4 regions of the Saliniradius amylolyticus genome follow, and region 3 is predicted to be linked to each of the others. Evidence: predicted binding sites of a transcription regulator. Region 3 holds the regulator's gene; each other region holds the start of a gene.
What was found. Region 3 encodes sigma-54, which starts transcription at its own class of promoters, with help from an activator protein. Its sites were predicted from a motif close to GTTGGCACGNNNNTNGNNT; they were not measured.

Region 1 (7,703 bases), 420 kb from region 3:
GCGGCGGTGCCAAAGGTCTGGATTCACTTAAATGGATGGACTCTAAACAGGTGGCCAGCATTATTCGCAACGAGCACCCTCAGATTCAGACTATTGTTTTATCTTACCTGGAAGCCGAGCAGTCGGCCGAAATCATGGCTCAGTTCCCGGAGAAAGTACGTCTGGATCTGATGATGCGTATCGCCAACCTGGAAGAGGTGCAACCGGCGGCCTTGCAGGAGTTGAACGAGATTATGGAGAAACAGTTTGCCGGTCAGGCCGGTACACAGGCAGCCAAAATGGGCGGCCTGAAATCGGCCGCCGAGATCATGAACTACCTGGATACCAATATCGAAGGTCAGTTGATGGATGCCATCCGCGAGCAAGACGAGGAAATGAGCCAGCAGATCCAGGATCTGATGTTTGTATTCGACAACCTGGCGGAAGTCGACGACCGGGCCATGCAGACCTTGCTGCGTGAGGTTGAACAAGATGCGTTGCTCAAAGCCCTTAAAGGTGCCGACGACGCGGTTAAAGATAAAGTGACCAAGAATATGTCCAAACGAGCCAGCGAAATGCTGCTCGATGATCTCGAAGCCATGGGGCCCGTGCGAGTCAGCGAAGTGGAAACCGCACAAAAAGAAATTCTTGGAGTGGCGCGTCGTCTGGCGGATGCCGGTGAAATCATGCTGGGCGGCGGTGGCGGTGATGAATTCTTATAAGGCTGACGCATGAGCAAACCCACTTTCTTAACCCCGGAGCAGGAAAAAGAGGCGAAAAGCTGGGAACTGCCCTATGTGGAAAATGAACACAAGGAACCGGAGGATAAGACCAATGCGTTGAATAAACGCAGCGACTGGAAGTACGAACCACCGGAGCCGGAAGAAGAGCTCACCCTGCCAACGGCCGAAGAAATCGAAGCCATACGTGAATCCGCCTACCAGGAAGGCCTCGAGCTGGGCAAACAGGAAGGCGTTGAAAAAGGTCACGCCGAAGGGCTGGAAAAAGGCCTGGAAGAAGGCCGTAAACAAGGTCATGAGGAAGGCTTTCAGCAAGGCTATGATACGGGTAAAGAGCAAATCGATACCCTGGTGGAGCGCTGGCAGGCATTAACCCATGAGCTTACCGAGCCTGTGGCTAAGGTTGACCAGGAACTGGAGCAGGAATTGGTGCAACTGGCCGTGGCCCTGGCTCGTTCGGTGATCCGCACCGAGTTAAAAGTCAATCACGACATTATTCGCCAGGCTCTGAGCGATGGCTTAAAAGCTCTGCCCATTGGCGAGAAACAATATCAGATCCGGCTGCACCCCGATGATGCGGTGTTAATTCAGCAGCATTTTGATTCGGAACAATTGAAAGAGAACCGCTGGCAACTGGTGGAAACCCCTGATATTTCCCCCGGCGGCTGCGATATTGTCACCGACACCAACGCGGTGGATGTCACCATAGAGCGGCGAGTCAGGCAGGTTCTGGATCGCTTCTTACTGGATAATGCCCTACCTGACGTGCCCGACGAGGACACTCTGTAATGGCGCTGGATGATCTTAAGCAACGACTCCGTCAAAAACGCGACAAGCTTCCACAGCCGCATACCACAGCTGCGGGGAAGTTGGTGCGTGGTATTGGTCTGACGTTAGAAGCGGTGGGTTGTCAGCTCCCCGTAGGCAGCCAGTGCGTAGTGCAGACTATCGACGGTGAAATCGAGGCTGAGGTGGTCGGCTTTGCCGATACCATCACTTATTTAATGCCTACTGAAACAGTGCGCGGCATTGTGCCCGGCTCACGGGTACAACCTTTATTGCGAGAGCAAGGCATTCCGGTGGGCATGGAGTTATTGGGGCGGGTTGTGGATGGTAACGGCCAGCCATTGGATGGACAGGGACCGGTAGAGACCAATCAACGCATGCCGCTCACCCGGCCGGCCATGAATCCGCTGCATCGTCGGCCCATTGAGCGGCCTCAGGATGTCGGAGTGCGCGCAATTAACTCGCTGATTACCGTCGGCCAGGGCCAGCGTATGGGCCTGTTTGCAGGCTCCGGTGTGGGTAAATCGGTACTGCTGGGGATGATGACCCGAGGCACCACTGCCGATGTGGTAGTGGTGGGCCTGGTGGGAGAACGGGGCCGAGAGGTCAAAGAATTTATTCAGGATATTCTAGGCGAAGAAGAACGGCAAAAGTCAGTTGTGGTGGCTTCGCCTGCGGATACCTCACCACTGATGCGGCTCAAAGGTTGTGAAACGGCGGTAACCATTGCTGAATACTTTCGTGATCAGGGCCTGGATGTTTTGCTGCTGGTGGACTCACTGACCCGTTATGCGATGGCCCAACGTGAAATTGCGCTTGCGGTAGGCGAGCCACCCGCTACCAAGGGCTATCCACCTTCCGTGTTTGCTCGTTTGCCTGCACTGGTAGAGCGGGCGGGTAATGGCGGCGACGGGCAAGGTTCGATTACCGCCTTTTATACGGTATTGACGGAAGGCGATGACCTTCAGGATCCCATTGCCGATTCGGCTCGGGCGATACTGGATGGGCATATTGTGCTTACTCGTCGATTGGCCGACAGTGGTCATTATCCCGCTATTGATGTAGAGGCATCTATCAGTCGTGTTATGCCTATGGTGGTCAGCGAAGAGCATATGGATGTGGCACGCCGGGTGAAACAGGTCTATTCCACTTACCAGCAAAACCGAGATCTGATCAGCATTGGCGCTTATAACAAAGGCAGTGATCCCCGGATCGACCTGGCGATTCAGGCCGAGCCTGTAATTAACGAGTTCCTGCAACAGAAGATGAAGCAGGTCATCCCCTATGATGAGAGTCTGGAGCATTTGTTGCAGCTCGGACAGGGACTTGGGCAAGGGTAACCGGAGCGCGTTATGTCGATTAAGCAGTTACAAATGGTGGCTGAACGAGAACAGGAACAGGAGGATCGACTGGCGCGCGAGTATCAGCACGCTCAGCAGAATGTCTCCGCCCAGAAACAAAAGCTGACCGGTTTGAACAGTTACCGACTGGATTATCTGCGAGAGGTTCATCAACGAGCGTCATCCGGCGTGGGCGCCTCCACCTTTGGTCAGCACCAGGCCTTTATCGATAAACTGGATATGGCGTGCTTGCAACAAAGTCGTCTCGTGGCCCAGTCCCAGTCGGCCGCGGATCAGCGCAAGCAGCAATGGCTCAAGCAGCAGCAAAAGCGCAAAGCGGTGGAATTGCTGTTGGAGAAAAAATACCAGGAGCAGGCAGAGCGGGAAGCCCGTCAGGAACAACAGGTGCTGGATGAATTTGCTATTCAGCGCTTTCTAAGACAACGGCAAAGTTTCAGCTCCTGAACATTATAAAGTGGTTGCGAACCGCTCCAGGTTAATAGCTGGCCCGATAATTGCTTTTATTTTGTTCACAGATTCAGTGTCGGTAAGACGTCGCCTCATAAGGCGCTTCATTTGCCATCAGGCCCTTTGAATAAAGTGGGAAATCGAAAACTATGCAACAAGTTGCCACCCCCAACCCAGCGATTGCCGCCCCTAAAGTAAAAGGCAGCGAATCCCGGTCGCCACAGACGGCTTCAGAGTCGAATGGCGCTTTTTCTGAGCACTTTACTCGGCAACAAGCCGCCAATGAGTCGAAATCAGCAAAACAAACAGAATCGGCAAGCCGCACTGAAGTGTCTGAGCGGGCGGCGGTGTCCACCGATAAGGACAACCGGATTTCTGACAAGCCAAAGCATGATTCCGAGCGGTCTGCAAAGAAAGGTGAGGCGGCTAGTCAGGGCGTAAAAGGCAAGACAAGAGAGCACCCTGAAGCAACTCAGCATCCAGATCAACATAAAAAGGCACAAGCGGAGTCCGATAAGACAGCGGCGTCCTCGCAGTCTGCCCAGTCACCGGCAAAACCCATTCAGGCAGAGCAAAAAGATCATGTCGAAGAGGGGGAGTCGCCGGAGAACCAACACTGGCTGGATTTGATTCATGAGCTGGCCGACCAGCATATCAGTCAGCAGGGGAGTGTCGATAAGCAAAAGCAGTCTGAGGATGTGTCGGAAGAGGTGACCTCTGACCCGGATGACAATGCTCCGTCGATGGCGAAATGGCTGGAACAGCTGGGCTTCGATGCCGATAGAGTGCTACAGGAGCTGGATGGTGAACAGCGCCAGCAGCTTGAGGCCATAATGGCTGAGCTGCAAGCGACTGATAATAGTGGCGAGCCTAAAGAGCTTGTCCATTTTCTTGATAAATTAACGCGCTTTTTGCAACAACAGTCGGCGGACAAAGGTGAGGCTGCGAATCAGGATAACCCAGAGGATATGCCCTTAGATCCTAAGTGGCTGAACGGCCAGACCCAGAAGTTATTGCAGGCCATAAACCAATTCAATAAAGAGGCTGACGGAGAAGGACCCGGTCAGGAGGTTAAGGTCGGCGTGCAGGAATTGACTCTGCTGCGTCAGCAGTTAATGGCTCAGGAAAGTACTGGACTGACTACCGAAACCGAGTCTGACGAGGTGCTGCAACTGATACGCGATAAGCTCCTTAAGATTCAGGGTAAGGGGACGGCAGACGTGTCATCCGCCGGAGCGTCAGACTCTGGCAACAACTCAACTGCCAGCAATGCTGAGCCGGATATGGAGAGAACGCTTAAGGCTTTGGCACGGCTCTCTGATACCAAACTGGACCAGGCACTGAGTCAGGCCAGTCAGGCTCTGCAAGGCGCTGATGAGTCGGAGAAAAGCAGCTTTATCAGTAGTCTTAAGGCCGGTGTGGAAGAAATGAAGGCCCAGCTAAAACAAGGTCGCGAACCTGGACTGGACTTAAAAGCTCTGGTGGCACAGGCCCTTTCTTCTGAAGGCGAAAGCAGCGATAAGCAAACCGCGACGTTGCAGGATGCCATACAACGTCTTACCAGCCTGACTGATTCCCAGAGTCGTGCGCAGGCTCAGACGTCACCGCCCGCGGAACTCATGAACTCACCCATGGCGGCCGAACGAGCTGGCGTCGGTCACGTTGAGGCCACGTCGGGGAGCAAGGCCGCTCAGCCAACTTCAAGCCCTGCCGGGCAGATGGAGCGGGCCATTAACATAGCCAAGTCCGAGGCAGCTCAACAGCTGGCGGATCGAGTAAGGATGCTGGTGGATCAGGGTAATATGTCGGCGGATATTCGTCTGGATCCACCGGATTTGGGTTCCATGCAGATTCGTGTGCAGATGAACGGCGAGCAGGCCAGCGTGAATATGACGGTACAAAACCAGCAGGCCAAAGAGATGCTGGACCAGGCGATGCCAAGGCTCAGAGAACTATTATCAGAAAAGGGCATTGAACTGGGACAATCTTCTGTAGAGCAGGAACAGCAGCAGGCTCAGGAACAGAGCAGCCAAGGACAAGGGGCAGGCGGTTCGTCTGAGGGACACGACGGCGAGCAGGGTGAAGACAGTGAAACTGGCGTCGAGATGAGCGTGGTGAATGGCAGTCTGGGTGGCATTGATTATTTTGTTTAGTCTGGCCCATTGCCAAGGCAGCCCAGTGTTGAGGATAATAGCGATAAACGCAGCGGGAAGAGAAGCCAATGGCAGATGATAAAGAACTGGAAGTAAAAGAAGGCGGTAGTAAGAAAAAACTGATAGTGATCATCGCTGTCGCCGTACTGTTGCTCGGTGGTGGTGCCGGAGCCTATTTTATGTTTATGGGCGGCTCTGATACCCCGATGCCTGAGCAGGATACTGCTACTGCACCGGCTGAAGCCGATGATGGTACGCCACAAGCAAAACTGGGATCGGCGCGCTACGTTGCCATGCCCCGGCCCTTTGTCTTTAATGTGCCCGGTATCGGCCGTGATCGTCTGGTGCAAATTGAGGTGCAGTTGATGGTTCGGGGCAATGACAATGAAGAAGAAGCCAAGAAGCACATTCCCATGATAGAAGGGACCTTGCTGAGAGTCTTCAGTAGCACCAACGCCGAAGATTTAGCGACCGAAGCAGGCAAGGTCGCGCTGAAAGAACAGTCGACCCGCGAAGTACGCGCCGCCATGAAAGACGTGTCGGGCCGGGAAGTGGTAGAGAAAGTGCTCTTTACCGGATTTGTGATGCAATAAGGTACGTATTGTGAGCGACTTATTATCCCAAGACGAAATCGATGCCCTGTTACACGGGGTCGATGATGTCGAAGAAGAAGACGTTGAGTCCAGTGAGCCCTCGGGGGCAACGCTGGAGTATGACTTCTCGTCGCAGGATCGTATTGTCCGGGGACGGATGCCAACGCTGGAGATCGTCAACGAACGCTTTGCCCGTCATATGCGGGTGAGCCTGTTTAATATGATGCGTCGCAGTGCAGAGGTGTCTATCAACGGCATCCAGATGATCAAGTTCGGCGAGTACATCCATACTCTGTTTGTACCCACTAGCTTGAATATGGTGCGCTTCAGGCCGCTGAAAGGTACTGGCCTGATCACCATGGAAGCACGTCTGGTTTTCATTCTGGTGGACAACTTCTTCGGTGGTGATGGTCGCTACCATGCCAAGATCGAAGGACGGGAATTTACTCCCACCGAGCGGCGGATTATCCAGATGCTGCTCAAACTTATTTTCGAAGATTACAAAGAAGCCTGGGCACCGGTGATGGACGTCTCTTTCGAGTATTTAGACTCGGAAGTGAATCCAGCCATGGCGAATATTGTCAGCCCCACCGAAGTTATCGTCATTAGTTCCTTTCACATCGAGTTGGATGGGGGCGGCGGTGACTTCCATGTGGCGTTACCCTACTCCATGCTGGAGCCCATTCGTGAGTTGCTGGACGCGGGTGTTCAAAGTGATAAAGAAGATACCGACCTGCGCTGGAGTAAGGCCCTGCGGGACGAAATCATGGATGTGGAAGTCGGCGTTTCTGCAACCTTGCTGGAGCTGGAGCTCTCGCTTCAGGATATTATGAACATGAAGGAAGGGGATATTATTCCGGTGGAAATGCCCGAGCATGTGACCATGTTCATTGAAGATCTGCCCACCTTCCGAACCAAGATGGGACGCTCGAGAGAGAACCTAGCCCTGAAAGTGACCGAGAAGATCCCAAGACCGACCTCGGTGAAATCCGAATTACAGCTATTGACCAAAGGTGGCCGTCGTCTGGACAGTGATGCCGAATTGGCGGTGCTGGAAGATGACCTGTAACGATAAAGAGAGAGGTAGCCATTATGAGCACTGAAAATGATGACGGAATGGACGATTGGGCTGCGGCCATGGCCGAACAGGCTGAGTCAGAAGGCGAAGATGGCGGCGATGAGCAGTCGCAAGACGACGTGCAGGTCGCCGAACTGGATGAGCTGCAAGAAGAAGAGCCTGCCGATATTTCTCAGGAAGAAAAAAAGAAGCTGGACACTATTCTGGATATTCCTGTTACCATCTCCATGGAGGTGGGGCGAACCAGCATCAGCATCCGTAACCTGTTGCAACTCAACCAGGGCTCGGTGGTCGAACTGGATCGTGTCGCCGGCGAACCACTGGACGTTCTGGTCAATGGTACCCTGATTGCTCACGGCGAAGTGGTAGTGGTGAACGACAAATTTGGTATTAGGCTTACGGATGTTATTAGTCAAATCGAACGTATCAAGAAGCTTAAATAAAGCCCCTCTGATTTCCTCGGTGCTCAGTCTGGCCTGGTTGCCAATGACTGTGGCAGGCCAGGAATCTGAGAGTAGTCCTCGCACGGTCGGCAGTTCTGCCGACCTTCTTACACTTGGCTTATC
Region 2 (7,703 bases), 1.8 Mb from region 3:
ACACCAAGTGGAGGGCAAATAGCACTAAATGGCGAGACACTGGTGCATTCAAACCGGCGTTTGCGTTATCAGCGTATTCGCATGATCTTCCAGCACAGTAAGGGCTCCCTCAATCCAGCTCTTACCCTGGGCGTCCAGTTAGAAGAAGCCTTGTTACTTAACACCCAACTGGATGAACAGGAACGCCAACGCAAGATCCAACAGGTGCTCACTCAGGTGGGACTGTTGCCTGATCATCAGCACTTCTATCGTCATATGCTCTCAGAGGGTCAGCATCAGCGAGCCGCAATCGCCCGAGCTTTGATACTGGACCCTGAAATTGTTATCGCCGATGAGCCCTTCGCGGCCCTGGATCCCTCGGTGCGCTCCCAAACCGTGAACCTGCTTTTGAAATTACAAAAAGACCTCGGTATTGGTTTTATCTTTATTTCCCATAATCTGGGGATTGTCAGACACATGAGTGACCGGGTATTGGTACTGTCACAAGGCAAGGTGGTGGAGTCCGGCAAATCGGAAGTGGTATTTAGCTGGCCAAAATCAGAATGTACCCAAAAGCTGATGTACGCGTATCAGTCGCTGACACAAAAATAACCATTATCACATCGTCTCGAATTGCTCCCTGCATTCTCGGCATACCATCCATCCCTGGATATCGCCTCGAATTGCTCCCTGCATTCTCGGCATACCATCCATCCCTGGATATAAAAAAGCCCGGCTTCATGGGCCGGGCTTGTATTTAACGCTCATCAATTAACGGATGTTGAGAATGGTCTGGTTCAGGGTGTTATTGACTTCCAGGGCCCGGGAGTTTGCCTGGAAATTCCGCTGGGCCTGAATCATATCCACCAGTTCAGTGGTCAAGTTCACGTTAGCCTGCTCCAGTGCCTGGGAGTTGATACTACCAAAGGTACCTGTGGTGGCTTCGCCTGCCAGAGGCTCGCCAGAGTTAATACTCTCCTTCCACTCGGTATTACCGTTCTGTGTTAACCCTTGCTCATTGGCAAAGCGCACTAACGCAATACGGCTCAAAGGCTCAGAGGTACCATTTGAATAAGTGGCCCGCACCAATCCGTCTTCGTCGATATCCACCCCGGTTAATCGTCCCACAGGCAAACCATCTTGCTCCAGAGAGGTTACCTCAAAGCTTGAGGCAAACTGGGTGGGTTCATCCGGCGTAGCGCCACCCGCTGTGAAGTTAAAATCCGTTGTTAATGTTTGTGTGGGATCCGAGCCATTGGTCAAAATACCAACACCCAGTGCCTCTGTAGCTAACTTGCCATCGGCTGGTTGAACACCATCAGCGGCTTCTACCCCCTGAAAGTCGCCACCAGAGCTGAATATCAACCGAGACACAAAGACATCATTACCAGTATTTCCGCCAGCGACGTTCTGACCTGCTGCTGGAGCCGACGGCGCGTTACCTAATGCTGTACCGGTATTATCGGTGTAATTGACCAGTTGATCATCGACTGCTGTTGCAACAACCCATTCATTACCGGTAGCTGCAGTGGAGTCTTTAATAAAATAAAAGGTCTGAATATGCGAGTCACCGAGAGAGTCAAAGACCGTCACCGATGTCGCCGCGTTATAGGTGTCGGGGTCTGTGGGATCGAAGTCAGCCGGATCCAGTGCCGCATCGCCCGCTGGCAGGTTCATCTTCATATCCACCTCAGCAGTCGCCTGAGGGGCGCCAGAGGAATCCGGAATTCGAATCGGATTAGCGGTACTTAAGGCGCTGGAAGCTGAGGTGCCGTCCGGATTCACCGGAAAGCCCATCAGATTTCGTCCACGCGAATCCACCACAAAGTTATTACTGTTAAGTTTAAACATTCCCGCCCGAGTGTAGGAAAAATCCTGTGACCCCTGCTCAGGTACCGTGGCGAAGAAGCCATTACCGGTAATGGCCAAATCCAGCGCATTATCGGTAAACTTGAGACTACCCTGGGTAAACTGCTGTGCCACTTCCGAGGTCAATACACCGTCGCCCACTTTGGTTTTAGAACCCGCTAACAAAGAGGTGGCATACACATCCACAAACTCGGCCCGCGACTCTTTAAAGCCGGTGGTATTAACGTTGGCGATGTTGTTCGCCGTGGTATCCAGATCTTTTTGTGATGCGTTTACACCACTAAGTGCAATATTAAATGACATAGTTTGCTCTCCTGTTAACCGATTTCCATCACATCGCCCAGTGTCACGCTCTCATCGCCATAGAGGTTTAGAATCACCCCCTGACCATTTGAGCCCATGCTGACACTGTTCACATGACGGTGAATCGCCGTCGGTACGGTGGTCTGTTCACCATCTACGGTGGCCGAAGCCGTAAGCTTGTAATTACCGGGTGGCACGGGATTACCGTTCTGGTCGGTACCATCCCAGCCAAAATCGATATTCCCCGCATCTTGTGAGCCTGCGTCCATGACCCTGACCGTTTCACCATATTGGTTTTCGATGGTCAGTTTCATGTTGCTGGCTCTGGATTCATTGACTATTACACCGGTCACCGGCTGCCCCTCTTTTAACACCATATTACTGCTTTGCAGCAATACCTGTTGCCCTACCAGACTGGATGCCTGAAGAGCCTGATTGGAAGTCATGGACTGGGCAAACTGATCGAACTTCTGGTTCAGTGAACTTAAGCTGTCAGCCATAGTAAAGCTGGTCATCTGCTGGACCATCTTATCGTTGTCCACCGGCTTGGTTGGGTCCTGCATGGACAATTGTTCGGTCAACAGTGAGAAAAAGTCTTCCTGGGTTAACTGCCCATTATTTTCATCGGCCTTGGGGACCTTACTGTCATCCTGCCAGTAATAGTCCTTGTTGATGCCGGTATTGGTTACATTTTCCATAAACCGTCCTCAGATTATTGACCTTGGCCCAACTGCAGTACGCGACGGAAAATCCGTTTGGTGGTATCCGCTACCTGCACATTGGTTTCATAACTCTTGGAAGCCGACATCATATCTGCCATTTCTTCCACCACATTGACGTTAGGCTTATAGATGTAGCCATCCTTATCGGCCATGGGGTGGTTGGGGTTGTACTCCACCTGCAGAGGCTTATCGCTCTCGACAACACCCAGTACCTGTACGCCATGCCCTCCACTCGTGGGCGGCAAGTCCTTGCCACTATGCTTGGCATAGTTATTCATTGCTCTGTCCATCTCGGCGGCAAACACGGGCTTGCGCGCTCGATAGGTCTGGTCATAGCTACTACTGACACTATTGGCATTAGCAATATTACTGGCCGTAGTATTCAGCCTGACGCTTTCTGCACTCATGCCAGTACTGGCAATATTCATTACATTAAACAGGCTCATTAGGCTTGTCCTCCTCCACTAATGGCTTTTTTCATGCCTTTCAGTTTGCCGCTGAGGAAGGTCATGCCAGCTTGCATTCGCATGGCATTTTCCAGAAACGCATTTCGCTCTTGCTGCACATCCACCGTGTTGCCATCGCCGGTATCCGGCTGATTCGGCACCCGATACATGGCTTCCTCCGCCCCGCGCACCTCAACACTAAAGTGCTTGTCATGGGTGCGAGACATGCTGTGGCTTTGCTCGGCCCTGGCCGATTGCATCGCAGACTTAAAATCGAGATCCCGAGCTTTATAGCCGGGCGTATTGGCGTTGGCCAAGTTTCCCGCCAGTAGCTCCATACGGTCCTTACGAACCGTCGCAGCCCGGTGGTGAAAGTCGGTCAGTCTGTCTAGGTTGATTGCCATAGTGTTTCTCCTCGTGACGGAAAAACAAAAGCAACAAGTGTGCCAAAAGGATTTTTGACACCTTAGAAGAGAAGTAGCCGGTTAGCTTTTCTTGCGGTAGTACAGGCCCTTAGTACAACGAACCATAGTAAATTCGTCACTCAGACCTGACAAAGATTCGGAGGCACCGAGGAATAAGATGCCATCCTTGTTCAGGCAGGCGGCAAGTTGTTGCAGGATTTTGGCTTTCACCTCAGCCGAGAAGTAAATCAGTACATTACGGCAGAATATGATGTCAAACTTCCCCAACAAACTATAAGACTCGAGCAAATTGACCTGACGGAAACTCACCATCCGTCGCACTTCCTGCTTGACCCTTAACATGCCGTTCTCAGCCGGTTCAAAAAATTGACGCTTACGTTCATCCGACAGTCCGCGGGACAGAGTCAGATTGTCGTACTCGGCCAGTTTACATCGCTGGAGCATATCGGCTGAGATATCTGTTCCTACTATCTGGCCGCCACCTCGCAGAGCCCCGGGGTTTTGACGCTGATATTCCAGTATGGACATGCCAATAGAGTAGGGCTCCTGCCCAGACGAACATGCTGCCGACCAAATTTTAACAGGGCCGGGGCGTCCCTTAAATTCGGCCAGCATCTCGCTTTTTAATAACTCAAAAGGGTAGCGGTCACGAAACCATAGAGTCTCATTGGTCGTCATCGCATCGATAACCGCCTCGATCAAGCCACGGTCTCGCTCCTGCAATACCCGCTCCACCAATTCCGGTAAGGAAGGGCTTGCGTACTTTTTCAATAACGGTGACAAGCGGCTGCGCACCAGGTATTGCTTATTGTCACCCAGCACAATGCCACAACGGCGCTCTAAAAACTGACGAAAACGCTCATAGCCCTGAGCGTCTAGTTCTCTATCCGATACCACGGTCACCTTACTCGCTTTCCAGCCCCAACCATTTTTTCACGGAGTTGGCCAACTCGTCTGGGTGGAACTTGGCGATAAAGTCATCGGCACCCACCTTCTTAACCATGGCCTGATTAAACACCCCGCTTAGAGAGGTGTGTAGAATAACATGTAACTGATTGAGCTTTGGATTATTTTTTATTTCCGCCGTGAGGGTATAACCATCCATTTCCGGCATCTCAATGTCAGAAACAATAACGCCGACTTTGTCAGTAACATCACCCGTGTCTTCGGCCAGCTCCAGTAACCGATCCAGTGCTTGCTTCCCATTTTTGGCCACTTCAATCTCAAGTCCCAGGCTGGTCAAGGCGCGCACTACCTGGTTTCGGGCCACGGAGGAATCGTCCGCCACAAAGATAATTTTGTCTTTCACCGATGTGGTATCCAGCCCTTCGGTAACCGACTCACTAACATCAGCGTTCAGCGGCGTGATCTCATTCAGAATCTTTTCTACATCCAGAATCTCGACCAGCTCGTTTTCGAACTCGGTCACCGCCGTCAGGTAACTGGCCCGTCCGGCTCCTTCCGGCGGCGGCAGAATGTCATTCCAGTTAATATTAATAATCCGCTCGACCGACCCCACCAAGAACCCCTGTACCGAGCGGTTATACTCGCAGATAATCACGAACGCCTTCTGCAAGTCCTGCACCGGTGGGAGCCCCGTCGCCATACCAAGGTCAATGACCGATACCGTCTGGCCACGGATATGCGCCACACCGCGGACATAAGCATTCAGTTTGGGCATGGCCGTCAACGGGGGACACTGCAGAACCTCGCGCACCTTGAACACATTGATGCCAAAACGCTGTCGTCCGCCCAAATTGAAGAGCAACAGTTCCAAGCGGTTTTGGCCTACCAACTGGGTACGCTGGTTTACGGAATCGAGAACACCTGCCATGAATCCCCCTGCAAGGTCATTATATATTTAGGCACAAAATTTGCCTGTGTTGTAGCATCAGTACCAAATCCGGCGCTTTTTTGACGCCAAGCAACGACGTCGAATCAAGCCTGGTCAATTTAAAATAAGTAAATATGAAACAATTATCTAGCTTTCTTTTTATTTTTGTCGCTCTGATAACGCCTTACTCAGAAGCTGCCTCAGAGCCACGACATCAACAAGTTACTGAAACCGCCGAACGGTGGGTGTTTCAACAACTGCGACAGCCTGGCACCCAGTCGGGACTGGAAGTCAAAGCCACGCCTGTGGACGAACGCATCCAAATCCCAGCCTGTGCTAAGCCTTTTGCAGCCGAAGCCAATAACAATAGTCTTAGCCAGTCCACTATCACGGTCAAGGTACATTGTCCGGTGTCTGACTGGTTCTTATACGTTATGGTGCGCGTCAAAGATCTGCAATCTGTGGTGGTCACCACGGCCTCCTTGTCGCCGGGCACCCTGCTCTCTTTAAACCATCTAAAAACCATTGAGGTAGATAAAAATCAGTTGCGCGGCACGACGTATGCCGAGCCGCAACAGGTGGTAGGAGCCAGGGTGAAACGCCGTATTCGAAGCGGTGACGCCATCACCCCACGACAACTGTGTTTTATTTGTGAGGGCGACAAGGTCACCATCCTCGCCAAAACTGGTGGTCTGAGTATTAAAACCTCGGGCATTGCCGAGCAGGATGGCAACATTGGCGATACCATTCAGGTACGTAATCGCCGTTCAGAACGTATGGTGAATGCCAGAGTAATAAGCAGTGCTGCGGTTCAGGTCGGCATCTGATATAATTAAAGGGATTGTAGTGTGGGCCGATAACCTTTGTGAGGCGGCACAGTTAACCACAAAAACATCCAAAAAAGTTTAAAGGTTTGCTAGTGTGGGCCGATAACGATAGTAAGAGTGTATTAATTTTGGTGGGTTTTGACCATGGCAATTAACAATGTCAATAACAACCTGAGCAAGTCTCAGGTCGACAGCCAGAAGCTTGCGCAGCAGCAGGCACAGAACCAGTCCAACCAAGCCGCCGCCCAGAAAACTGGAGCAAAAGCAAGGCCGGACTCGGTATCTTTGACCCAGTCTGCCCAGCAAATGGCCAATGTACAGAAGAAGAGTAACGAGGCACCTGTTAATCAGGACAAAGTGGATAAGCTGAAAAAAGCCATCCAGGCTGGCGAATATAAAGTCAATGCTGATGTCTTGGCTGATAAGATCGCCAAGATGGAGTCAGAACTATTTGGCGGAGAAAAAGCCTGACTATGACCACATCGTCAGTCTCCCTGTTGGAACAACAACTTCAGAACCTTGAACAACTTAAGACGCTTTTGGATAACGAGCTAAAGCTAATCAGCAGTCGGGATCCAGAAGCGTTAATTGATCTGTTAAAGCAAAAACAATCTTTGCTGGACCAAATCCAGCAAGCCGACCAAAAAATCGCCAACCTAAGCCAAGAGCAACTGGCCGATCCCGACGCAGACGAGCTCAAAACCGCTATTGAGCAACGGGTAGATGACTGCAAATACCTCACCGAAATCAACGCCAAGGCTGTAGAACAAGGCCAATTGCGATTAGAACACCTGCGTAACCTGATCTTGGAAGCCCGCTCAAAAGAATCCATGACCTACAACAAAAGCGGTAAACCCACCTCGGGCTCCCGGGGCGGCGGTGTTAAAGCCTGATAGTAGAGAACATAAAAAAAGCGGCAATCATTGCCGCTTTTTTTATGGCGTTCACTCAGTAATAGGTAACATTCTTAATCCGTCGTGGCCGGGACGTGGAAATATACATGTCGTGAACCTTCTTCATGTCCAGTTTCACCTCGGTGGCGTAAGTGTCCTCTCCTACCGGGTAGGACTTAATGATTTCTGCACCGCGGATCACTGCATCTACTGAAGCCTGCAACTGGTCATCTTGCAATACCAAGTCCTGAATGGTCTGACTGCCACGAATACGCTGACCATAGACCTGTTCAGCCAGCTCCCGATAAGCATCCAACTTAGAGGCCTTAATCGCATTGATACGGCGTACCGAAGACGTCTGCCCTTTCTGCACTGACACGGGTGCATAACCCACAGCTTTGACAA
Region 3 (7,703 bases):
ACGCACTGGGCTTTACCCTGTTCCAGCAACCGGACTACTGGCTTTATGATGGTCAGCTCACCCAGCCCTGGCACATTCAGGCCGAACAGGCCACTTTGCATAGCGATCAACGATTGCAACTGGATGGTCAGGTGGATGTGACTAATGCCGCAGAGGATAGCTTTGTGAGGCGTATAGAGACCGAGTTTATGCAGATAGATTTAAAGGACAAACTGATGCACTCTGATCAACCAGTGCTGATCAGTGGCGAAAGCTATCAGATTAAAAGTAATGGTATGAGCGGCGATATCCGCGATAAAGCGTTCGAGTTATTAGATCATGTACAAACCCAATATGATACCCAGCCTTAAACACAACCTGTTGTTATGCCTACTGGCTTGTGGCGGCGCTCAGGCCACCGAAGGCGACTTTCAACAACCGATACAGGTGAGCTCCGGTTCCCAGTTTGTGGACGGCAAAAACAAAACTTCAGTATTTAAAGACAATGTTCGAATCGAACAAGGGTCACTGCTGATCCAAGCCGACGAAGTTGAAGTGATCGCCAGCGAAGGCAAGGGCAAGGAAGTTTTTATTGCCACAGGCAACCCCACAACCTACTCCCAGCTTATGGAAGATGGCAGTCGCATCTCAGCATCAGCACAGCGGATCCAGTATCGGGTCAATGGTCGCCAGATCGCTCTGGAAGGCCAGGCCCAGTTCCAGCAAGACAACAGCATGGTCAAGGGTGACAGGATCATCTTTGACATGGATGCCGAGCAACTTCTGGCTGAGGGCAGCAAGCAGGGTGAAGAGCGGGTCACTACGGTCTTCCAACCGGAGGAAAAAGCCGCCGGTAACGACAACCAAAACCAGAAAGAGCCACAGGAACCTTGAGCCCATGCCTACGTTAAGCGCGGCCAACTTGGCCAAATCTTACAAAAACCGTCAGGTGGTCAGGGATGTCAGTTTAAGCGTCTCCACCGGCCAAATTGTCGGACTGCTGGGGCCAAATGGTGCCGGTAAAACCACCACTTTTTATATGATTGTCGGCTTGGTGCCTCTGAACAAAGGCCAAATCCGCATCGACGATGACGACCTGACCCTGGAACCCATGCACGTGCGAGCGCGCAAAGGCATCGGCTACTTGCCTCAGGAATCATCCATCTTTCGTAAGCTGACGGTACACCAGAATCTGATGGCAATCCTCGAGACCCGTAAAGATCTGGATAAAGATCAGCGCGAAGCCCTGGCCGACGAACTGCTGGATGAATTTAACGTCAATCACATTCGTAATAGTCTGGGTATGAGCCTGTCCGGCGGTGAGCGCCGACGGGTTGAGATAGCCCGCGCCCTGGCCGCCAACCCCAGATTTATACTGTTGGATGAACCCTTCGCCGGTGTGGACCCTATCTCGGTCAGCGACATCAAGAAGATCATTCATCACCTCAGAGACCGAGGGATTGGGGTTCTCATTACCGACCATAATGTGCGCGAAACTTTGGATGTGTGTGAAAACGCCTATATTGTCAGCCACGGCGAACTCATTGCTCAGGGCAGCGCCGAAGAAGTACTGAATAACAAGCAAGTCAGAGATGTATACCTGGGCGAACAATTCAGGCTATAGTTAGTCTGTAAAAACGAAAAAATAGCCCCATAACAATACACAGGTTTACGGAATTACGAATCATCCATGAAGCCGTCGTTACAGCTAAAATTCAGCCAACAACTGACTATGACCCCACAGTTGCAACAGGCCATTCGCCTGCTGCAGCTCTCAACGCTGGATCTGCAACAGGAGATTCAGGAAGCGCTGGATTCAAACCCGCTATTGGAAGCCGAAGATGGTATGGGTGAGCAGAGCCTGGAAGACCAGGCCGAAAGTCGGCAAAAAGACTCCGACAACGTGGATACCAACGAGGCCCTGAAAAGTCAGGAGATGCCCGATGACCTGCCCATGGATACCACCTGGGACGAATACTACAGTGCTACGCCTGCCCCCGTTTCGTCGGCTCCAGTGGGCGGTGATGATACCGTCTATCAGGGGGAAACCAGCGACAGCATTCAGGACCATTTGCTGTGGCAAATGCGCCTGAGCCATTTTAGCGACACCGATACCAGTATCGCGACGGCGATCATCGATGCCATTGACGATACCGGCTACCTGACCCTCTCTGCCGAAGACATCCTCGACAGCCTGAATGATGATGAGGTGGATCTGGATGAGGTGGAGTGCGTGCTGAAACGAATTCAGCGTTTCGATCCTGTCGGCATTGGCGCCCGCACCGTACCCGAATGCCTGTTGGTCCAGCTAAGTCAGTTTGCGCCCGATACACCCTACCTGGAACAGGCGAAGGCCATTATTCTTGAGCACAGTGAACTGTTAGGCAGTAAGGACTATCGCACCCTGATGCGCAAAACCCGCTTGAAGGAGGATGATCTGCGTGAGGTGATGCGCCTGCTGCAAACCTTGAATCCCAGGCCGGCCAGTGCCGTAGTGCAAAATCAGCCCGAATATGTGATTCCGGATGTCGCCGTCAACAAAAAGAACGGCCGCTGGGTGGTAGAGCTAAACCCCGACAGTCTTCCCAAACTGAGCGTCAATCAGCAATACGCGGCCATGAGCCGAAATGCCAAAAACGCTAGCGACAGCCAGTTTATAAAGTCCCACATGCAGGAAGCCAAGTGGTTTATCAAGAGCCTGGAGAGCCGCAACGACACCCTCCTCAAGGTGGCCAGCTGTATTGTTCAGCATCAGCAAGGCTTCTTCGAACATGGCCCTGAAGCCATGAAACCATTGGTACTTAATGATGTCGCAGAAATGGTGGACATGCATGAATCCACCATCTCGCGGGTAACAACTCAAAAATACATGCATACGCCCAGAGGCATCTTTGAGCTTAAGTACTTTTTCTCCAGTCACGTGGCCACAGAGACCGGCGGCGAATGCTCGTCCACCGCTATTCGGGCCTTGATCAAGAAATTGGTGGCAGCAGAAAACCCTGCCAAACCATTGAGTGACAGCAAGATTGCGCAATTGTTGGCCGAACAGGGCATTGTGGTAGCCCGGCGGACAATCGCAAAATACCGGGAGTCATTACTGATCCCATCCTCAAACCAACGAAAGAGTCTGGTCTGACAGACTCACCGATAGAAGGAAGAGGCATTATGCAAATCAACCTTACTGGTCATCACGTTGACATCACCGACGCCCTTCGTGACTATGTGGATAGTAAGTTCACCAAACTTGAGCGACACTTCGACCACATCAATAATGTCCACGTTATTCTTAACGTTGAAAAACTGACGCAAAAAGCTGAAGCAACCCTGCACCTGAAAGGGGGCGAGGTGTTTGCCGATGCATCCGACTCCAATATGTATGCGGCCATTGATGGCCTGATCGACAAGCTTGACCGACAGGTGATAAAGCACAAGGAAAAAATGAAACGTCACTAATCAACCGAATGTAGTGTGACATGAACATAAAAGACCTTTTACCCCCTGAGTGCACCCTGTGTCGCACTCAGGGTTCCAGTAAGAAACGAATTCTACAAACCATTAGCGATATTGCGGTCGACTACTTGCCCGGCTTAGAGGAAGACGACGTCCTCGGCAGCCTGATTTGCCGGGAGAAGATGGGCAGTACCGGCATCGGCAATGGCATCGCCATCCCCCATGGGCGTCTGTCCGGGCTGACCAAGGTGCTGGCGATTTTGGTCACCACAGACAGCCCCATCAGTTATGACGCTGTTGATGATAAGCCTGTAGATATTTTCCTGGCTCTGCTGGTACCCGAAGACCAGGCCGAAGGCCATCTGCAGACTCTGGCCGCCATCGCTAGTCGATTGAACGATAAAGGCGTGGTGCAAAAGCTGCGTCAGGCCCACTCTGATCAGGAACTCTACGAGGCGATTACTTGAAACTTATTATCATCAGTGGCCGCTCTGGCTCAGGCAAGTCTATCGTTTTGAGGGCACTGGAAGATCTGGGCTACTACTGCGTGGATAACATTCCAGTAAACCTGCTACCCACCCTGACCCATACTGTGGTGGACGAATACGACCAGGTAGCCGTATCCATCGATGTGCGCAACCTGCCTAAAAACCCCGATGATTTGGTAGAAATTCTGGATTATCTTCCGGCCAGTTGGGAACTGACCATTCTCTATCTGGATGCCAGCGATGACGTGCTGGTAAAACGCTTTAGCGAAACCCGGCGCTTGCACCCCTTATCCAAAAATAGCATATCCCTGACCGACGCCATTCAGACGGAGAAAGATCTCTTAGTTCCCATTACCGAACGCGCCGACCTCTATATCGATACGGGCGAGTTAACTGTCCACCAGCTGGCCGAACTGGTACGGGAGAGAATTCTGGGCAAGAAAAGCTCACGGTTGGTACTGGTGTTTGAATCTTTCGGCTTTAAGCACGGTATTCCCAAGGACGCCGATTATGTCTTCGACGCCCGTTTTCTGCCCAATCCCCACTGGGAACCCGACCTTAAGCCTTTGACCGGAAAAGACCCTGAAGTAGAGGCTTTCCTGGGCGGCGAAACCATCGTCACCAAGTTTATCTGGCAAATACAGAACCTGATCGCCACATGGCTGCCTCACTTAGAGCGCAATAACCGTAGCTATGTGACTATTGCCATCGGCTGCACCGGTGGCCAGCATCGCTCAGTGTATGTGGCCGAATGCCTGGCGCGCAGCTTTAAGGTGACCCATCCGGATGTGCAGATCCGGCACCGGGAACTGGCTCGACAGGAAGCCCATGAAAATTGAAAAAACACTCACCATCATCAATAAACTGGGCCTTCATGCCCGGGCCGCAACTCAGTTAGCGAAGTTAACGAACCAGTTTGATGCGACTGTCACTCTTTATCAGGGCGATAAGTCAGCCAATGCCAACAGTGTGTTAGGCCTGATGATGCTGGAGTCTTCTCAGGGTAAAGAAGTACGGGTGATCAGCGAAGGCGAAGACGCGGAAGCGGCCATGGCTGCGGTGGAGCAGCTGATCCAGCAAAGATTCAACGAGTCCGAATAGTAAAATAACTGCTGATCTTAACCGCCGCTTCCTCTAAACTATAAGTCAAATCAATAGCTTGCAGGCAGTAAAACGGCATGGAAGAGGACTTTGAAACTCAATCCTCGTCGCAGCAGTTAGAGGCCATTAACGAGGCCTTAAGCAGCGGCATGTATGTGCATGTGCGCAAGATGCTGCACCACATGCCTGCCGCCGATGTCGCTTTCCTGCTCGAGTCTTCTCCTTCCAAGACTCGGGCCGTGCTCTGGCAATTGATCGATCCCGATTTCCACGGTGATGTGCTCGAAGAGCTGTCCGAGGATGTGCGTAATGGCATCATCCGTCAGATGATGCCGGAGAAACTGGCCGGCGCTTTGGAAGACATGGATACCGACGACCTGGCCGAACTGCTGCGCGGCCTGCCGGATACCATCTTCCAGGAAGTACTCAAATCCATGGATGAGCAAGATCGGCAACGGGCCGAGCAGGCCCTGTCCTTTGGTGAGGACACTGCCGGTTTCATCATGAACACGGACACCATCACCCTGCGTCCGGAAGTCACCATCGATGTCATATTGCGTTACCTACGCCTGAAAGGTGATCTGCCCAAAGACACCGACGCCTTCTATGTGGTGAACCGTCATGACAAGCTTATCGGTATTGTGCCATTGACCCGATTGCTTACCGCCACCTCGGATATGACCATCGAAGAGCTTATGAACGAGGAGCCTGAGACGATCCCGGCGGATATGCCCGAAGGCGAAGTGGCGAAGCTGTTCGAACGGTACAACTGGGTGTCGGCACCGGTCGTGGACGAAGATAACCATCTGCTGGGCCGTATCACCATTGATGACGTCGTGGACATTATCCGCGAAGAAGCCGAACACTCCATGATGAGCATGGTGGGTTTGGATGATGAAGAAGATACCTTTGCTCCGGTGCTAAAAAGTACCCAGCGTCGCTCTATCTGGCTGGGTGTGAATCTGGTGACCGCCCTGATGGCCGCCATGGTCAGCGACCTGTTCGAGGCTACCCTGAGTCAGTTAGCCGTCTTAGCCATCCTCAACACCATTGTCCCAAGCATGGGCGGGGTGGCGGGTAATCAAACCCTAACCCTGGTGATCCGCGGTATGGCTCTGGGCCATGTGGGCACCAGTAACGCTCGTTGGCTGATTAACAAGGAGCTGGCTATCGGAGCCTTAAATGGCGTGATTTGGGCGGTACTGATCGCCGGTGTCATCGCCTTGTGGAAGCAGGACCTGGTACTCGGCGGCATCATCGCCTTTGCCATGATGTGCAACATGTTCGCCGCCGGTCTGGCCGGTGCCACCTTGCCACTGATCATGAAGAAGATGAACATCGACCCTGCTCTGGCCGGCAGCGTAATACTGACTACCATCACTGATGTGGTGGGCATTTTCGCCTTCCTTGGCACGGCCACCTTACTGCTGATGTAATTCCCTTTTAACGGTCTTCTAAGTCGTCGCCTGAGCGCCCTGCTCCACTTGAGTCAGGCGACGGAAGAAAAACAGGCTTACCATAATGGCGGCAATGGGAATAACCGAGAAATAAAACGCCGTCTGACCATCGAAACGACCAAAGACAACGCCGGTGATAACGGACCCGGTGGTACCGCCCAGAGCCGAAAAGATCACGATAAGTCCTGTCATTGGTGAGTGCTGCTGCACGGGCAGCGACGACAGCATAATGGAGTTAATCGCCGGATAAATGGGCGCCATGAACAGCCCTATCACGGGCAGTAAGAAAGCCGCAGCCGGAATATTATCCCAGGTGACTTTTACTGAATAGTCAATATCACCGGCCATCGGCATCACCACAAGAATCAGCACCGCCATCACCACCAAACAGACATTCAATAGCCAGTACCAGTTAAAGAACTTCATCAGCGCCCCTGCCCCTAAGCGTCCGAATGCCAGACAGGCCGCGAAAATACTGGTGATCTGTACACTGATGTCGGTCGGCAGATTCAGCACCTCGTTATTGAAGGTGGGCAACCACGTGCCAATGCCCTGTTCGATCAGCACATACAAAAAGGCCGAAATAATAAACACCATCACCAATGGCTTGTACGTAAGCTTAAGCATGGCGATAAACTCTCTGACCGGCATGGGCTTGCCCTCAGGAACCGGATTTGAGAAAGGCGTCACTAAGAGCAATAACACGTTGATAAAAGACAATCCCGCCAGCCACCAATACACATTCAGCCACCCCAACGAAGACGGATTATCGGCGTCCATAAAGGCACCAAACAACCAGTACCCGGACAAGACCCCCATCATAAACATACCTTCAATCACATTCATGACCGAGGCATGCTGCTGACGGTCGTCGGTAATCAATCCTACCGTCGAATACAGCGAGACTTTGACCATGCCAAAAGCGCTGCCCACGATAAAAAACAACACCTTGGACATTAAGAACCCAGGAATCACGGGCATTAACAAACAAGCCAGACCAACGGCTGTAGTGCCCACCAGCATGGCGCGGCGATAACCAAAGCGTGGTAGGTAAGCCGCCACCAGAAATGACACTAAGGCAATGGGTAAATCTTTAAAGCCTTCCAGCACACTGGCGGCTTCTTTACTCACCTGATAGGAGTTGATCACCTGTAAGATGACCGTGCCCACACTGTTCAGCAGTATGGCAAACACAAAGTAAGTCATGATCAGGGCCAGTTTTACACGC
Region 4 (7,703 bases), 2.3 Mb from region 3:
GAGTATTGATCGGTATTCTGGCAATTTTGTCGGCTACGTCGTTTGGCATGTTGCCCTGGTTTACCGAATTTACCGAGTACGCCGGGGTGAGTAAGTCGTTTTTCGATGTGATTGTGGATGTGTTTTACGAGACGATACTGCCGCTCAACGGCCTGCTGATCTGCTTGCTAGTGACCTACCGCTGGAAAAAGCGCAACTTTAACCAGGAGTTGCATGAGGGCGATCCGGGTTACAAAGGCACCTGGCTGGAGCGTTATGTGGACTTCTCTCTGGGCACGTTTATTCCGGTTATCCTGGCTGCGGTGTTCATTAATACGGTGGCAATTAAGTACTTCGGTGTCGCGTTAATCGGCTAATCAGACACCGGAACCGGCATATCGAAAGGGCTGGGGTAGGCAAGGGTCAACCCCAGCCTTTTTTGTGTTTGCTGACTATGGATGATTTTAGCCGGTCCCTCATCTCTGGTAAAAGAGGGGAGAGCCAGCCCTGCCTGTTTGGCCGCCCAGGTATAAAATGTGTCGCGGCTAGGGTGGTCGTTGGCCGCCAGATGCAATGTGTACCCCCAATGATTAAGACGAACGATAGCGTTTATGGCGTTAATTACATCGTCGCGGTGAATCAGGTTTACCGGGCGTTGACCGTTATCGAGCTTGCGGCCTGCCAGCATTTTAACGGGGTGCCTGTCACCACCGATAAGGCCCGCCAGCCTCAACACGCTGGCCCTTGTGCCAAAATGAGAGTGTAGGTGAGCTTCCAGCTGACAATGCAACTCACCGGATGGGGTATCCGGCTCGGTGGCGCTGGCTTCGTCTACCTCGCTCTGATGCTGACCAAACACCGAACTGGTGCTGATAAACAGCAGCTTGGTTTGTGAGCTTACCTGAGCAAGCAGCGCTTCTATGTTTTGCCGAAAGGACTCGGGTTTAAGGTTTTTGCGACCCGGTGGGATATTGAGCACCACTGCATCGGCTTTGGCGACGACAGGTGGCAGGCGCTCGCCTAGGGCAAATAACTGAGGCTGAATACCCAGGGTCGCCAGTTGGTCTGCCTTGTCCTGACTGCGGGTTGTCCCTATTACATGGTGGCCTTGCCGAAGCCAGGATTCGGCCAGTGGCAGGCCCAGCCAGCCACAGCCGATGAGTGCGTAAGTATTTTTCATGTTGCTTACTTAAGACGTTTACCGCGAAGTTCAATGAGATCCAGTCCGTTTAGCTCAGGGATCTGATTTTGAATTCGGCGTTCCAGATCATCCAGAGCCCGAAAGTCACTGCACAGCTGACTGGCTCGTTGTTCTACCAAGCCGGCTTTTTGCTCCATTTGCACTTCGAGGCGCTCACCGAAGTTTTCCATTTGATGCTCGAACTCTTCAGGCGAACTTTCACCGCTGATCATCTGCTGGCCGATCTTCATCATCATCTTGCCAACCGAGCGTGACACCGCATCTTCAATAGTGTTTTCCAGCTTTTGTTCGAATTCCCGGTTTAGATATTTTTCATCGAAGTTCTTTGACTCAAAACGGATACTGCCATCTTCAGCATAAAACTGTTGGTGAACGTCGGAGCGTAGCTGACCGATTTGTTGGGTCAGATCCATGACCAGATCGTCATCGGGACCGAACAACTCGCCAAACGCCAGGGTAACGCCGTCATTCGCTAAATCGAGAGCGTCCAAAGCGATGTCCGCGACCTTGGGGGCCAACGTCAGAGACTCACTGTGATACTGATTTAATAAGGCTTGTTGGTCATCATTAAGATCAAGGGCTTGGCCATCCAGCCAGGCTTGTTGTCCATCTAATTTCAAACTTTGATTGTTGTTGAGGGAAGCGGTCAGGGTGCCTTGCTTAAGAGTGACATCCCCGTTCAGGGTAAGATCACAGTCCGAGTCGTGGGCCAATGCCGAGCTGCTCATTAGGGCGATGAAAGTCAGTGCCATTAAACGCATAGTAATTTCCTTTTGTCATTATGTTGCCCATAATGAGCAAGCTTCAGGCCAAGGTTGATTTTCTTTATTAAACAATAGGTTAATAAAGCTTCTTGTGCTTGACCAGAAAGGGGAATACCAATAGTTGGTTTATTTCACCAACTATTGGTACGGATAATCAGGAGTTTTCGCCAACAGTGACCGGTTGCTGAGCTTTCTGCATATCGGTAATGCGTTGACGTAAGCGGGCGTTTTGAGCACTGGCCTCGGCCAGTTGCTGACGTAGTTCGGTGATTTCCTGTGCCTGGTTGGAGCCGGCCTGTTGCATCTGCTCGAAACGGGACTGTAACTGTTTAAGCGTGTTTTGCTGAGCACCGACTCTGTCCTGCAGTGCAGCCAGCAATATACCATTGTCGTTGACGCTGGTTTTCAGTGAAGCAAGTTGATTAAGCTGTTGCTGTACCTGTTTTTGGCCTTTGTCTAACTGGCTGAGGCTAGCCTGCATGCCATCGTCGGCTTTTTCCAGCTTAGCCAAGCTCTGCATCAGCTTGCTATTAAGCTCTTTGATCTCCGACTGGTTGCGCCGCCATGCTGAGGCCCAGAGTTTGTCCATCTCTGTCCATAAGGTGTCGGTTTTGTCTTTTACCTGCTTAAGCTCATCACGGATGGCATAGGCGGATTGACCAAACTCTTCGTCGGTGGCGGAGATCTGCTGCTGTAACTCGTCCAGTCGCTGCTGGGTCTGCGTCAAGGCCTGTTGCTGTTGCTGGTTAATCGAATACAGCCAGCCAGAAAAGCCGAGACTGATGAGCACCAAAATTAAGCTGATGATAGCAACTTTTGAGCTGCCACCGGAAGGGGACGGTTGATCGCTGTCGAGATTGCCCGATGGCGGTGGTGAGCCGCTGGGACGGCGGCGAAATACGTCCAGATCATCCTGGTCTAAGCGTATTTGAGGTTCTTTCTTGTCGTCTTGTTGGCTCATAAGCTTAAAGTGGTTGGTTAACTCATCCTAGAGTGCCACAAAATGACAACAAATTTGAGCCCTACGGAGGAGTAATTTCATAATTGAGTTTCAGTGGCGTTATGCACCGTAAATAGGCTGGGTTTTTGATCTACCGCACTCTGATTTTAATTTTGTTTAGGGCATAATACGGCTCTGGATTTGTTGAACGTGGGTTAAGGTGAATTATGGGCAATTGGATTGACGCTATCGTCTTTGGTGTGGCGCTGGTTGCGTTTGCATTGGGTTTGGCCAGTATCATCATGGCGGGTGTAGGCCCCTCTGAGTCGGGACAGGCGGCGATGAAGAACAAAGTCGAATATGGTTTTTTCGGTGTCACCGGGCTGGTGCTTTGCGTGCTGTTTCTCTACGCACTGTAATTGACTGAATTACAATAGAGCAATACAAAAGCCGCAGTATCAGACGCTGTAATGTAAGAACGCCCCTGGTTGTTATGGGCGGCTTGACGGCCAGTCTGAGCTTTGCGGCTTTTTTTGTTGTTAAGGGGGTAGAGAATTAATGCGCCACCTTATGGTAAGTATCCACCCCGAGTAGTTTGTACAGCGGGCAAACACCCACCGACACACTGACCCAAAGTGCGGCACCAACGGCGACGAAAATCAGATTTACCGCGGTCGGAAAAATTTGCTCAACGGCCAGTGCTAACAGGACGCAAGCCACCATGGAGCGAATAGCGCTGTCTAATACACCAACATTATCTCGTTCTTTCATCGTCACTCTCCTTTTTTGGGATAGTGATAGTTTGACTCACAACAGGAAAATGACTTTGATGCTGGTCAAATTCGGCTGTGTCATAAGTTGTTCCAGATCAAGGTTGTGCGCGGGCTGAAAAGCGCTCTATAGTGTGGCCTTTAATCGGCATTGAATCGAAAAAGGTACGCCATGACAGAACACTTTGACCAGGAAATCGACCGCACGCGCCATTATTCTTTTAAATGGGAAAAATATCGCGGTCAGGATGTGTTGCCTATGTGGGTGGCGGATACCGAGTTTCGTTGCGCGGAGCCGATACTTCAGGCTCTGAGGGAGCGAGTCGACCATGGTCTTCTCGGTTATACCTTGCCGAACCAATATGAGCCCGGCAAAGAGGCCGTTATACGTTGGCTGAAGAAACAGCATGGCTGGCAGGTTGAGCCGGATTGGATTGTCTGGAACCCTGGTGTGTGCCCGGCTTTTAATGTCGCTTGTCAGGCCTATGCTGAGCCGGGTGATAAGGTTCTGGTTCAGACTCCTAACTATCCGCCCTTGTTGGCGGCGCCAGGGTTTAACCAAATGCAGCGGGTGGAAGTGAACACGGTCGAGCAAGATGGTCGGTGGATGATCGATCTAGAGCAGCTGGAAAAGGAAGCCGCCGATCCCAAGGCCAAACTGCTGATCCTGTGTAACCCAATGAACCCGGTAGGAACGGTGCTGACCGAGTCCGAGCTCAAGCAAGTCGCCAGTATTTGTGAACGCAACAATGTGGTGCTTTGCTCCGATGAAGTGCACTGCGATCTGGTTTTGGACGAGCAGGCAACACATATTCCGGCCGGTAAGCTGGATGCCCTGTCAGAGCGTTCGGTAACGCTTATGGCGGCCAGCAAGACCTTTAATATTGCCGGCCTTGGTACCTCATTTGCCATTATTCCCGATGCTAAACTGCGTGCCGCCTTTAACCGTGCCGCTCAAGGCATAGTTCCCTGGGCCAATGTGATGGGATTAATTGCCACGGAAGCGGCCTTTACGCGATGCGATCACTGGTACCAGGATGAACTGACCTATTTACGCCGCAACCGTGACTACCTGATGAAACAAATCAATCAGATCGATGGTTTGAAGCTGCTGGCCCCACAGGCCACATTCCTGGCCTGGATAGATGCCTCGGGTCTGGGAGTGGAAAACCCTCAAGGCTGGTTTGAAGATAAAGGTGTGGGCCCCTCGCCCGGTGCCGACTTCGGTGATAAGGACTTTGTGCGTATTAACTTTGGCTGTCCGCTCAGTCATTTAGAAGAAGCGATACGACGTATTAAAAGCTAGACTTCAGCTATGAGCCCGTTCGCCGATATATAGTCAAGCTTTCAATTGGAGTGCGCAATGCGTTGGTGGTTAAAACTCTTTCTCGGTCTCCTTATGACGTCCTCGGTTCAGGCCCAGGAAGACCTGAAGGCGGTGCAAATCTATAGTCAGGATGAATTAATCAGGTTGATCAACGACAACGAGCACCTGGACCGGGTAGTGATGGATGATTGTCAGTTGGTGCAGGATATTGAGGCGCGCGCCATAACCCTGAAGGTACCAGCGTATCAGTTTTTATGGGGAGATATGCTGGCTTGGGGTGTCTGTGTGGAGCGCGATCCAGAGTCCGGCATCCACTACATGGAACAGGCCGCGCAGCAGGGGTTGCCCGCCGGTCTTGAGCAGCTCGGCCGCTATCATGCCCAAGGTAAGCTGGTTCAGCAGGACAAAGAGCGAGCGGTGATCTACCTTCGCGAGGCTGCCTCGTTGGGCCACTTAGAGGCGCAGATCCAACTGGCCGAGTTATTTATCGAAGGCTATGGCAGCCCCTACGATTTTGAAGATGCCTACCATTGGCTCTATAACGCCATCACAGCGGATAAACAACAGCATGAGAAAATTGCCGAGTGTCTGGACGGCTTAGAAAAGCTAATGCACCCCAAAGCGGTAAGAAAGGCGAAGCGATCACTGGACGGTTAAATAAAAACGTCGGCCCTTGGCCGACGCTTTCGTTGTGGTCTTTGTGCAGACTAATCGGCCACAGTGACAGAAACGGGCTGATAGGCAATGTCCCGGATCTCTACCCGGCCTCGGTTCAGAAAATCTGCGTTGGTGTAGGCCTCATGGGTCATCGCGAAGTTATAGGGAGATTCACCATTACATTTTAGCCCTCGATTTATGTCCCTGACGCTCAGTCGGTTTGCTTTTAAGCTCAGGTGCAATCTCAGGCGTTTATCAGACATCACGGCTTCGCAGATTTTGACCAGTTTGGCCTCCAGCGAAGGGGAAATGTAGTCGTTGTCCGACTCCGATGCCTGGGTAATAAAAGCGGAGCTAGCAAGCGCCAAGCCAGCGGTCAGCATTAAAACGTTTTTCATAAGTGGTTTCCTCTGTGTTGGTTAGTACCGGCGAACGTTGGCCGGTTCTTATTAAGTAACTCATTAATGGGAGGAAGTTGGGCGCTAAATGTCAGTAAGTGTTTCTGATGAGCTGTTGAGAAATGCTTATTTACATCTTGGCGTTAAAACGTCATTCATCGCACCCAGAGGTAACTGGCCGATAAGATAGAAAGTGATTTTAAAACAATGATTTAGTGGCTCTATATGTGCACTTCAGAGGGCGTTATTACTTTTTGAACTTACAACGAAAGCATGTTTACCTAGAGGAATCTGGACAAATGATTAGTGGTCATTGGGCCGAGTCCGTTATACTGCCAGCTACTATTTAAAGGAAATATGCCATCTATGCATAACGATCCCTATCGTAAACGGGAACAACAAAAATACGACAACCCGGTGGCCAGCCGGGAATACTTATTACAACTGCTTAAGGATGCGGGAAAACCGCTGTCCATGTTGGAGTTGTGTGAACTAACTGGAGCCGACGACGAAGACAGTAAGATCGGCATCCAGCGCCGCCTTCGCGCAATGGAGCGGGAAGGGCAGGTACTCTTCAATCGTAATAAAAAATACGCCTTAGTGGACCGCATGGACCTGATCGCCGGACGAGTGATCGGCCATCGTGATGGTTTTGGTTTCTTGAAACGGGATGACGGCAAGCCGGATATGTTCATTCCTGCTCCTCAGATGCGCAGCTTATTGCACGGCGATAAGGTGTTGGCGCAAGAAGTCACCAGTCGCAAGAAAAGTAGTAAAACCGAAGCTCAGATAGTTCAGGTGGTCGAGACCCGCCCGGACCCTGTGGTGGGGCGGTACTTCTTCGAAAACGGCGTGGGCCTGGTGGTGCCAGACGATAGCCGCATTTGTCAGGAAGTGATTATCCCGCCAGAGCACATCCAAGGCGCGCGCCAGGGCAATATTGTGGTGGTGGAGATCACTAAGCGGCCACTGCGGCGCATGAGCGCCCAGGGCAAAATTACCGAAGTGCTGGGCGAGCATATGGCTCCCGGCATGGAGATCCAAACGGCACTGCGTAACTTCGATATTCCTCACCAATGGCCAGGTTCAGTCAATAAAGCCATAAAGGACCTGACTGAACAGGTGCCCGAAGAGGCGAAGAAAAACAGGGTGGACCTGCGAGAAATGCCGTTGGTGACCATCGACGGCGAAGACGCTCGTGACTTTGACGATGCGGTATTCTGTGAGCCGCGTGATGAGGGCGGCTGGCACTTATGGGTGGCGATTGCCGATGTCAGCTATTATGTGCACCCCGAATCTCCGCTCGACAGTGAGGCCATCAACCGTGGTAACTCGGTGTATTTCCCCGAGCAGGTTGTCCCTATGTTACCCGAGGTATTGTCCAACGGGCTTTGCTCGCTAAACCCTCAGGTTGATCGGTTGTGTATGGTCTGCGAGATGCAGATAAGCAAGCAGGGTAAACTGGAAGACTTTACCTTCTATGAAGCGGTGATGAACTCTAAGGCCCGACTGACTTACACTAAGGTGTGGGACATTATTCAGGGCGATCCTGAATTGCATCAGCGCTATGAACATTTGGTCCCTCATTTAAAAGATTTACACGGTCTGTATCGCACATTGCGCAAGGCACGCCTGCGTCGTGGTGCCATCGAATTTGAGACTCAGGA

Region 1: a site for sigma-54 is predicted at 3,348-3,366, ahead of HMF8227_RS10435 (flagellar hook-length control protein FliK). Genes of this name have one in related genera too.
Region 2: a site for sigma-54 is predicted at 5,606-5,624, ahead of flgA (flagellar basal body P-ring formation chaperone FlgA). Genes of this name have one in related genera too.
Region 4: a site for sigma-54 is predicted at 1,976-1,994, ahead of HMF8227_RS01910 (DUF2884 family protein). Genes of this name have one in related genera too.

What each region holds. Positions count from the first base shown of each region.
Region 1 is NZ_CP029347.1:2,233,743-2,241,445, reverse strand. It holds gene fliG (flagellar motor switch protein FliG) at 1-701, shown strand, start outside; gene fliH (flagellar assembly protein FliH) at 711-1,508, shown strand; gene fliI (flagellar protein export ATPase FliI) at 1,508-2,845, shown strand; gene fliJ (flagellar export protein FliJ) at 2,858-3,310, shown strand; gene HMF8227_RS10435 (flagellar hook-length control protein FliK) at 3,463-5,466, shown strand; gene fliL (flagellar basal body-associated protein FliL) at 5,535-6,059, shown strand; gene fliM (flagellar motor switch protein FliM) at 6,070-7,128, shown strand; gene fliN (flagellar motor switch protein FliN) at 7,152-7,580, shown strand; gene fliO (flagellar biosynthetic protein FliO) at 7,540-7,703, shown strand, end outside.
Region 2 is NZ_CP029347.1:870,290-877,992, reverse strand. It holds gene HMF8227_RS04155 (ATP-binding cassette domain-containing protein) at 1-591, shown strand, start outside; gene flgE (flagellar hook protein FlgE) at 751-2,151, opposite strand; gene HMF8227_RS04145 (flagellar hook assembly protein FlgD) at 2,166-2,849, opposite strand; gene flgC (flagellar basal body rod protein FlgC) at 2,864-3,319, opposite strand; gene flgB (flagellar basal body rod protein FlgB) at 3,319-3,723, opposite strand; gene HMF8227_RS04130 (CheR family methyltransferase) at 3,805-4,647, opposite strand; gene HMF8227_RS04125 (chemotaxis protein CheV) at 4,649-5,578, opposite strand; gene flgA (flagellar basal body P-ring formation chaperone FlgA) at 5,713-6,405, shown strand; gene flgM (flagellar biosynthesis anti-sigma factor FlgM) at 6,550-6,876, shown strand; gene HMF8227_RS04110 (flagella synthesis protein FlgN) at 6,879-7,298, shown strand; gene HMF8227_RS04105 (LPP20 family lipoprotein) at 7,354-7,703, opposite strand, start outside.
Region 3 is NZ_CP029347.1:2,657,154-2,664,856, forward strand. It holds gene lptC (LPS export ABC transporter periplasmic protein LptC) at 1-350, shown strand, start outside; gene lptA (lipopolysaccharide transport periplasmic protein LptA) at 319-873, shown strand; gene lptB (LPS export ABC transporter ATP-binding protein) at 878-1,603, shown strand; gene HMF8227_RS12485 (RNA polymerase factor sigma-54) at 1,670-3,115, shown strand; gene hpf (ribosome hibernation promoting factor) at 3,145-3,432, shown strand; gene ptsN (PTS IIA-like nitrogen regulatory protein PtsN) at 3,453-3,896, shown strand; gene rapZ (RNase adapter RapZ) at 3,893-4,756, shown strand; gene HMF8227_RS12505 (HPr family phosphocarrier protein) at 4,746-5,018, shown strand; gene mgtE (magnesium transporter) at 5,096-6,454, shown strand; gene HMF8227_RS12515 (MFS transporter) at 6,473-7,703, opposite strand, start outside.
Region 4 is NZ_CP029347.1:377,813-385,515, forward strand. It holds gene HMF8227_RS01900 (sodium-dependent transporter) at 1-356, shown strand, start outside; gene HMF8227_RS01905 (SDR family oxidoreductase) at 353-1,159, opposite strand; gene HMF8227_RS01910 (DUF2884 family protein) at 1,165-1,941, opposite strand; gene HMF8227_RS01915 (hypothetical protein) at 2,099-2,905, opposite strand; gene HMF8227_RS01920 (hypothetical protein) at 3,112-3,303, shown strand; gene HMF8227_RS01925 (YgaP family membrane protein) at 3,440-3,655, opposite strand; gene HMF8227_RS01930 (MalY/PatB family protein) at 3,827-4,960, shown strand; gene HMF8227_RS01935 (tetratricopeptide repeat protein) at 5,018-5,638, shown strand; gene HMF8227_RS01940 (DUF3718 domain-containing protein) at 5,689-6,036, opposite strand; gene rnr (ribonuclease R) at 6,403-7,703, shown strand, end outside.